One region of the Priestia sp. GS2 genome, then DNA from elsewhere that is predicted to be linked to it. Evidence: predicted binding sites of a transcription regulator. Region 1 holds the regulator's gene; the other holds the start of a gene.
What was found. Region 1 encodes LexA, which represses DNA repair genes until DNA is damaged. Its sites were predicted from a motif close to CGAACATATGTTCG; they were not measured.

Region 1 (4,026 bases):
GGGACAGCTTGTGCTACTGCGTTTAATACTTCACCTGATGAAGCACGAGTTGCTAAGCTTGAACCTGTTTCATATACAGGTAATTGTTGTTCCCAGCCCTCTGGAAGTTTACCTTGGACAGCTAATTCGAATTGAGCGGCTAGCTCAGGATGTTTTTCTTTATACTGAGCAAAAACGTCGTTCCATTCTTTTTCTTTCTTTGCACCTTCATCAGCAATCGTTGCTTTAAAGTGAGCATAAACTTCTTCTGGCACATAGAAATCTTCTTCAAACGTCCAGCTGTAAGCCTCTTTTGTTAATTTTGTCTCATCTGCGCCTAGTGGAGCACCATGAACGCCTGATGTTCCTGCATGGTTTGGAGAGCCATAGCCAATTGTTGTTTTAACTTCAATTAAAGTTGGACGAGAAAGATCTGCTTTAGCTGCTTCAATTGCATTTGAAAGCTCTTCTAAGTCATTTCCATCTTCTACGCGAATTACTTGCCATCCATAAGCTTTGAAACGATCTTCTACGTTCTCAGAGAATGAACGGTCTAAGTCTCCGTCTAATGAGATGTCGTTTGAATCATAAAGCACGACAAGGCGACCTAATTTCAAGTGCGCTGCTAGTGAAGCTGCTTCAGCTGATACACCTTCCATTAAGTCTCCGTCACCACAAATACCGTATGTAAAGTGGTCAACGATTTCAAGTCCCTCTTTGTTATATGTTTCAGCTAAATGACGCTCGGCCATTGCTTTACCAACCGCCATTGCAATTCCTTGTCCTAATGGACCAGTTGTTGCATCAACACCTGCTGTGTGACCATACTCTGGATGACCCGGTGTCTTACTTCCCCATTGACGGAAGTTTTTTAAATCGTCGATTGATAGGTCATAGCCTGCTAAGTGTAATAAGCTATATAAAAGTGCTGAACCATGTCCTGCTGATAAAACAAAGCGATCACGGTTAAACCAATCTGGATTTGATGGATTAATGTTCATAAACTTTGTCCATAGCGTGTAAGCCATTGGAGCTGCTCCCATTGGCATACCTGGGTGACCTGAGTTTGCTTTTTCGATAGCATCAATTGATAAAGTACGAATTGTTGCAATTGAAAGATCTTCAATACGTTGTGTCATAACTCTTCATTCCTTTCAAAACTATGTATATATGTAATCATACTAATGATTCACGATTTTGTACAATATTTGATTCGTTTTTTTTCGTACTTTTACATTTTTCGTTTCCAAACGCAAAAATATACAAAAAACTAGAGAAACTCATTTCTCTAGTTTTTGCACCACAGCAAACTATCGCCTTAGTGTAGACGCTTCTTTTTGCTATCTTTCAGTTTTTTAGGGGTTACGTCATTCCCTTTTTCATCAACGACTTTGATTGTATGAAGGTGATTTGTCATTGATTGACGGAACGTTTGTAAGTATTCTTTACGAAGCTCTTGCTGCTCTGTGGCTTCAGCTTCTGTTAAACCTTCCGCCTTTGATTTTTTAGATAGGTGATTGATTCGTGCCATTTTATCTTTAGACAACATTTTGTCAGAACTCCTCGCTTTTTAATACAATTTAAACCATAATACAATACGTACACACATCTTACTAAATCTCTTGTTTTTTAGCAAGAAGCTCGCCTTGATCATCGCAGTACTCCTGATAGCGACGATGTACAGTTGCTTTTGACACCTTATAGCCAAAGCCCTTTAGGGTGACAGCAATTTCTGCAAACGTTAAGCCGTTGTTACGTAGTTGTACAATCTCTTCTATAGGAACTTCCTTTCGGTCTCTACCTGAGTTTACATGCTGGTTCTTTAAATTATGCTCTGGATGATAACCATTGGCAACCGCTCTTTTCATCCCTCGTTTAATCTTTGCATTATGTAATTTCCTTTGATGTTCCTCTACCAAGCTAATGATGTTTAACAACATGGAATCAGCTTCTGATAGCTGTAGCTGTCCCTGATGACTAATCGTATAAATTGCTACTTTTTCCTTATTTAATGCATGTAATAAAGCAATCCTTGCATTCCCTCGTCCTAGTCGTGTCTCATCCTGAATGAGCAAGGTCGAAACACCTTCTGATTTTACCAATTCTAACACTTCTAATATTCCTTCTCGGTCAACTTCATAACCGCTTGCTTTTTCAGAGATAACTTCACCAACTGTAAAATTATGCACCTTAGCAAGCTGCATTAACTCTTCTTCCTGCCTCTTTAACGATGTTTCTTGCGCTTCTTTATCTGTACTTACTCGACAATAGATAACTGCTTTCATCTATCTAGCTCCCTTTCTTTATTTCAAAATAATAAAACCCCTACCATCATTTAGCAGGGGACTCGTAGTTCTAGTTCATTTATCAAAAGCAATCTGATGATCACTTGCTAACTCAGATTTTAGTACCGGAATATATAGCTGATCTCCCGGAGAAAGCGACTGTGTAGATGGAACAGTTAGCTCATTCATATTTTGGACCCATTCTACAAATTCGTTTGGTGATAAATTATGATGCTTACTATATTCTTGGGATAATTCCCAAATAGTATCACCCTTTGCAATGGTAACAGTTGTGTATTTTTCTAACTCCACTCTATCTGCTCCTAATAATAACGTCAAGACATATGTAAGTGCGGCGATAACCACAAAAAAGGTAGTGTAATGCTTAATAGATTCAATTAATGGTCTCATCTCAAATCCCCCTCAGAATGTATGTTCTCATTTTATTGCGAACACCCGTTTCTGTCAATGGGTTTTTTCGAACTTATGTTTGTATATTATATATAGCCATGATATAATTTATAGCAAAGAATAGCTAAAGATGAGGTGAAATATATGAAGCTATCAAAACGGCAACAAGAAATACTAGATTTCATTAAGCATGAAGTGAAATTAAAAGGATATCCGCCATCTGTTCGTGAAATTGGTGAAGCAGTTGGTTTAGCATCTAGTTCAACAGTTCACGGGCACTTAGCTCGTTTAGAAAGCAAAGGGCTAATTCGTAGAGATCCAACAAAACCAAGAGCAATTGAGATTCTTCAAGCAGAGGCTGATGTGACCATTCCACACAGCGCAGTGATAAATGTTCCTGTTATTGGTAAAGTTACGGCGGGTTTTCCAATTACTGCAATTGAAAATGTAGAAGAGTACTTTCCATTACCTGACAAGTATGCCTCTCCTGATGAGCAAGTATTTATGCTAGAAATCATGGGAGAAAGTATGATTGAAGCTGGTATCTTAGATGGAGATATGGTAATTGTTCGCCAACAACAAACAGCTAATAACGGCGATATTGTTGTAGCAATGACCGAAGACAACGAAGCAACTGTAAAACGTTTCTTTAAAGAAGATAATTTTGTTCGCTTACAGCCAGAAAACTCTACAATGGCACCTATTATCTTACGCCATGTAACTATTTTAGGAAAAGTCATTGGAGTATACCGTTCTATTCATTAAAACAAACCAGCTGGAAAATCAGCTGGTTTCTTTATGTTTTTTTTTGGTCAAATATAGGTATATTACTTAAAGAGCCACAATGAAAAACGTAAGGGAGGGATTTTTTAGTGAATAAGCCGCAAGCAATGAACTCTCCTTTTCAAGATATTACACCTAATCGTGCAATGAATATGTTCTTGTTTCCTTTTTCTTTTAATCGAAAAGAGAAAAAAGATTTAATTTCCGCTCTTAATAAACATGAGTTTGACTTTTTTTCTCTAGAAAATAAAGATTTAGAAAAGAAATTTTATAGCGAGGACTACTTTGTTTCTCATGCTAGTCTTGATCAATATTTTCTTCCTTATATTGAATGTATTCTTTTTCCTCAATCAACGAAAGAAACTGGACTTATTCGATTTTCAAAAAAAATGAATCAAGAGATTACATTTGAAACAAAGGCGTCAACCATTTTAAACGAAGTGTTGTCTATTGATATTTTTTTATGCCCATTTGAAATCGGTGTAATGACGATTCGTACCGAAGTAAAGGGAAACCATTATTCGTACGATGACGTCATTGAATTTATGAATCAGTTTCGCGTATTGGA
Region 2 (4,026 bases), on a different contig from region 1:
AATTCCAACCCCAATATTCGTTTGGTACAGAAACTGCTGAGGCGCTTCTTCTTTTTCTTTCGGTAAATATTCAATATTTGAAAATCGCAAATCCCACTGCTGGTGTAGCTCAGGTTTTTGCGTATATTCCCAAAGCTTCTCCATTTCACAATCAATTACTATTTCCACATAAATTGGCTTTGATTTCGCCATATAATGCTCCTCTTTTTAATAAATTGTCTTATTTAGTAGTTCAGTATGTTCATAGAAAGTCCTTTTTGATAAAACTAGAAAAAGAAGAGTAACTACTACTCTTCTAAATTTATTTATGTAAGGAGTAACAAAATGCCTTTTATCAATAACGATGTTAAATTAATTCAAACTCTGCTCCTTTTGGATAAAGCGCTACGTATTCATCGCTGTCATCATCTAAATAGGCAACCTTTGCGCCTTCAAGCACGTTGTTCTTTTCAAGATCTTGGATAATAGTTTGAGTGGCTTTCTCGGGGTCAATCACATAGTTTACAATATTCGCTGTGCCACTTCCAATGTCTCCACCATCGCAGAAGCCATTACCTGTCCACCCTAAGCATTCATTCATTAAATCCTCAACGTGATGTCTCTTATCAAGTACTTCTTCCATTTCCCCATCTTCATAGCTATACTGTACAACCAGCTCGATAAGCTCATCTTCATCTATGTAATCATAGCCTTCATCAACTTTTGCTTCTGCTAGGCCTTCCATTAACTTTTCTGCATTGTGAAGTCGCGATAGTTTCTTTTCTTGAGTCTCGCCTGCATCTCCAACTCGTCCATGGTGAATCAATAACGTTTTCTCATCTTCCCAGACTTCCCAATAAAGGAGCTCACCGTTTACTTCTTTCAGCATTTTGATCACAATCATTACCCCCTATGACTTTTGTTAAGTAAATTATACTATGTATTTTGAAAATTTTTTCACTATTTTTTCTGATTACAAACTAAAATAGTCACTGTTACTTTACAAAATATGAGGTTGTTAAGTGACCGTGCTTCACACAAACCGTACATCAATCAGCTCACTTAATCTCATTTTACGTTTGGCTTCTAATGCATCGTCAATAAAAACAAAAAGGGCCCTCAATGAATCGACAAACTGAATGAATCCTGTTTCCGTTATATAATGCCCTTGCTTGTAGTATGTAAGATAAACTTTTCGATTTGCATGTAATGCTTCAATTAAAGTAAAGTTCATGTGCTCTATTTGATCTTCGGCTAAAACTGGCTGTGAAACTTCTAATTGTTTATTAATTATGTTTTGTATACCTATATATTGCTCTGGCATTGTTGCAAATGGTCGCCATTTTTTCATTCCTCTATTTTGCATAAAATCTCCCTCTTTCTTATCATGCTTTATGCCCCCCAATGAGGCCATTTCGATAGTGAGCTGTTGAGTGATCGAGATGGCTTGAAGCTCGTAGAATACTGTTCTTTCCGTAGCGTAGCCGAATATCATCAACCGTTTTGGAAAGCGCGTAGGCTCTTTCACGCTGATCACTATCTTCAAATAAGCTCATTTGCTCTTCTCTTTGAATGCTTGTTTTTGATAGCGAAATACCAATCGATCGAATAGGCATTCCACTATCAAATGTATGTAAGATTGTTAAACAATATGGAAAGATATCTTGGGTCAAGTTTGACGCCCGCATCATTTTCTTTTGCTTGGAAAATCCTCCTTTTTGCTTACTGTAGCCAATGGATAAATGAACAGTTTGAGCCACCACTTGGTGCATACGCAATCGAAAACAGACGTCATCTAACAGCTCCAATAGCAAAAGTTCCACTTCTTTTCGACTTGTATAGTCTTGAAATAAAATTTGACTCTTTCCAAAAGAACGAGAGCTTGGAACATACACGTCAGAAATACGGCTAAAATCAATTCCGTTAGCATGTTGGTGAAGCTCTTCTCCCATAACACCAAACTCTTTTTTCAACATCTCTTTGGAAGAAAGCGCAAGCTCTTTTATAGTCGTAATGCCTAAACGGTGTAATCGTTTTTCCGTAGCCGATGAAATCCCCCAGAAGTTTTTCAATGGATGAATTGACCATAGTTTAATAGGAACGTCCTCATAGCGCCAATAGGCAACACCTGATGAGCTGTTCTTCGCTTCATGGTCCAAGCTGATTTTAGCTAATAAGAGGTTGGGGCCTATTCCTGCAGTGGCTGTTAGCCTCGTCTTTTGGTAGATTTCATCACGTATTCGATGGGCTAATTCTTCAGGAGTTTTGGCAAATAAATGTAGAGAAGCTGTCACATCAATAAACAATTCATCAATGCTGTATGCATGAAAATCTTCAGGCGCTACATACTGTAATACCAAGCTTGAAATATAGTTAGAAGCCTTGATATAGCGCTTCATAGATGGGTTCACCACATAAACGTCTTTTCTTTTAGGAATGTCAAACAGCCGACTGCCGGTTTTGATTCCTTCTTTCTTTAACAAGGGCGTGGCTGCTAAAACAACTGAGCCAGGCCGCTTCGTGTCTCCCACAACAGCAAGTTTTACTTTCAATGGATTCAATCCCCTAATAACGCAAGAAACCGATGCAAAAAATGCTTTCATATCAATACAAATAATGACTCTGTTCGGTAACTGACCATAATCCATGAAAATAACTCCTTAAAAGAAAAAGTGAGGAACATTCGTTCTCATTATATACGAACATTTGTTCTTTAATCAATAAATTTTTAATAAAATTTTTGATTTTGAACTATCTCAAACGGAAATGAAGCTGATTTCAGACTTAACAAAGCCGGATGGCAGAATCACTGGTCAAGCCCCAGCTGTTTATGAAAAGGTTTAGCTTTCATATAGTAAAAAGAGCAGAATTAACTCTGCTCTTTTTACTATTTTCTATTCATTCCCCTCTTTTAAATCCACCCCAATTGGGTCAAGTTCAATCTCTTTATGCTCCCAAACTCACCCTTTCTCCATATACTTACTAAACACAGAAACATTGCTTTTGGCTTGTTTTTTAAAACAAAAAAGAAACATAATAAAAAACCCTAAATTCTCTCTCTAACTCAAAGAATTTAGGGTTAAATAAATATTGTTTAAACCTTTAATAGACCTCGAAAGCCCCTGGAAGAATAGTAAGAATCCGCTCCGTTATGGTAGACAAAGACTGTGTCGTAGCGACGATCACAAAAGATAGCTCCACCACGCTTTCTAATAGGGGCTGGTGTTTGTACCCAACTCGATGTTTTATTATCGAAGCTTCCAAACTCCTGTAGATATCGATATTGTTCTTCCGTTAAAAGGTCAATTCCCATATCCGTAGCCATATCAATAGCCGTATTTTCAGGCTTGTGCTTCTTTCTTGATTCCAGCGCTTCACGATCGTAACAAACGCTTCGACGTCCTTTTGGACTTTCTACTGAACAATCATAGAACGTGTATACATCCTCTGTATCATAATCAATTACATCTGGCTCGCCGCCAGTTCGCTCCATTTCATGAAGGGACCAGAGTTTTTCAGGATTTGTTTTGAGCTTTGCTTCTACTTTGCTCCATTCAAGCTCTGGATGACGATTTATATTTTTTTCAAAACGTTCTCTCAATACTGTAATAATTTCTTCACTCTGTTCAGATGACAACTGCTTTTCGTTATTTGTCATATTAAAGCCTCCTTGGCAACTCTCGAAATAGCTTCATAAAAAAATAAAGGTAAAGACGAACATATTTATTATACTAGCTTATTTTTCTAACCGGTAAGAAGGTTTCCTTCCCAAATATTATTTTTTCACAAATGCATTTACTGTTTACTTCTTCTCTGCCACACTACAACTGGAATCAATAACAACGAAAGCATCCCCCCAACTAGTGATAACGTGGGAAAGCTTGAACCTGCTACAATCACTCCTGATAAAGCTCCACCTGCAGCTCCTGATAAGGCAATGGAAACATCAACCGTTCCCTGCACTTTCGCTCGTGTAGAGATGCTCGTAGAGTCCACAATTAGTGCCGTACCGCTTATTAAGCCAAAATTCCACCCTAATCCAAGTAA

Region 2: V2145_RS19940 (Y-family DNA polymerase) is a predicted target of LexA. The motif match lies at 2,679-2,692, and genes of this name have one in related genera.

Annotation. Positions count from the first base shown of each region.
Region 1 covers NZ_JAZGJX010000001.1:880,283-884,308, reverse strand. Annotated here, with positions in the region: gene tkt (transketolase) at 1-1,118, opposite strand, end outside; gene V2145_RS04555 (DUF896 domain-containing protein) at 1,298-1,528, opposite strand; gene V2145_RS04550 (YneB family resolvase-like protein) at 1,593-2,264, opposite strand; gene yneA (cell division suppressor protein YneA) at 2,340-2,675, opposite strand; gene lexA (transcriptional repressor LexA) at 2,820-3,440, shown strand; gene V2145_RS04535 (hypothetical protein) at 3,548-4,026, shown strand, end outside.
Region 2 covers NZ_JAZGJX010000002.1:122,379-126,404, forward strand. Annotated here, with positions in the region: gene V2145_RS19925 (DoxX-like family protein) at 1-192, opposite strand, end outside; gene V2145_RS19930 (WGR domain-containing protein) at 347-883, opposite strand; gene V2145_RS19935 (YolD-like family protein) at 1,013-1,345, opposite strand; gene V2145_RS19940 (Y-family DNA polymerase) at 1,365-2,627, opposite strand; gene V2145_RS19950 (DUF4256 domain-containing protein) at 3,074-3,637, opposite strand; gene V2145_RS19955 (MFS transporter) at 3,775-4,026, opposite strand, start outside.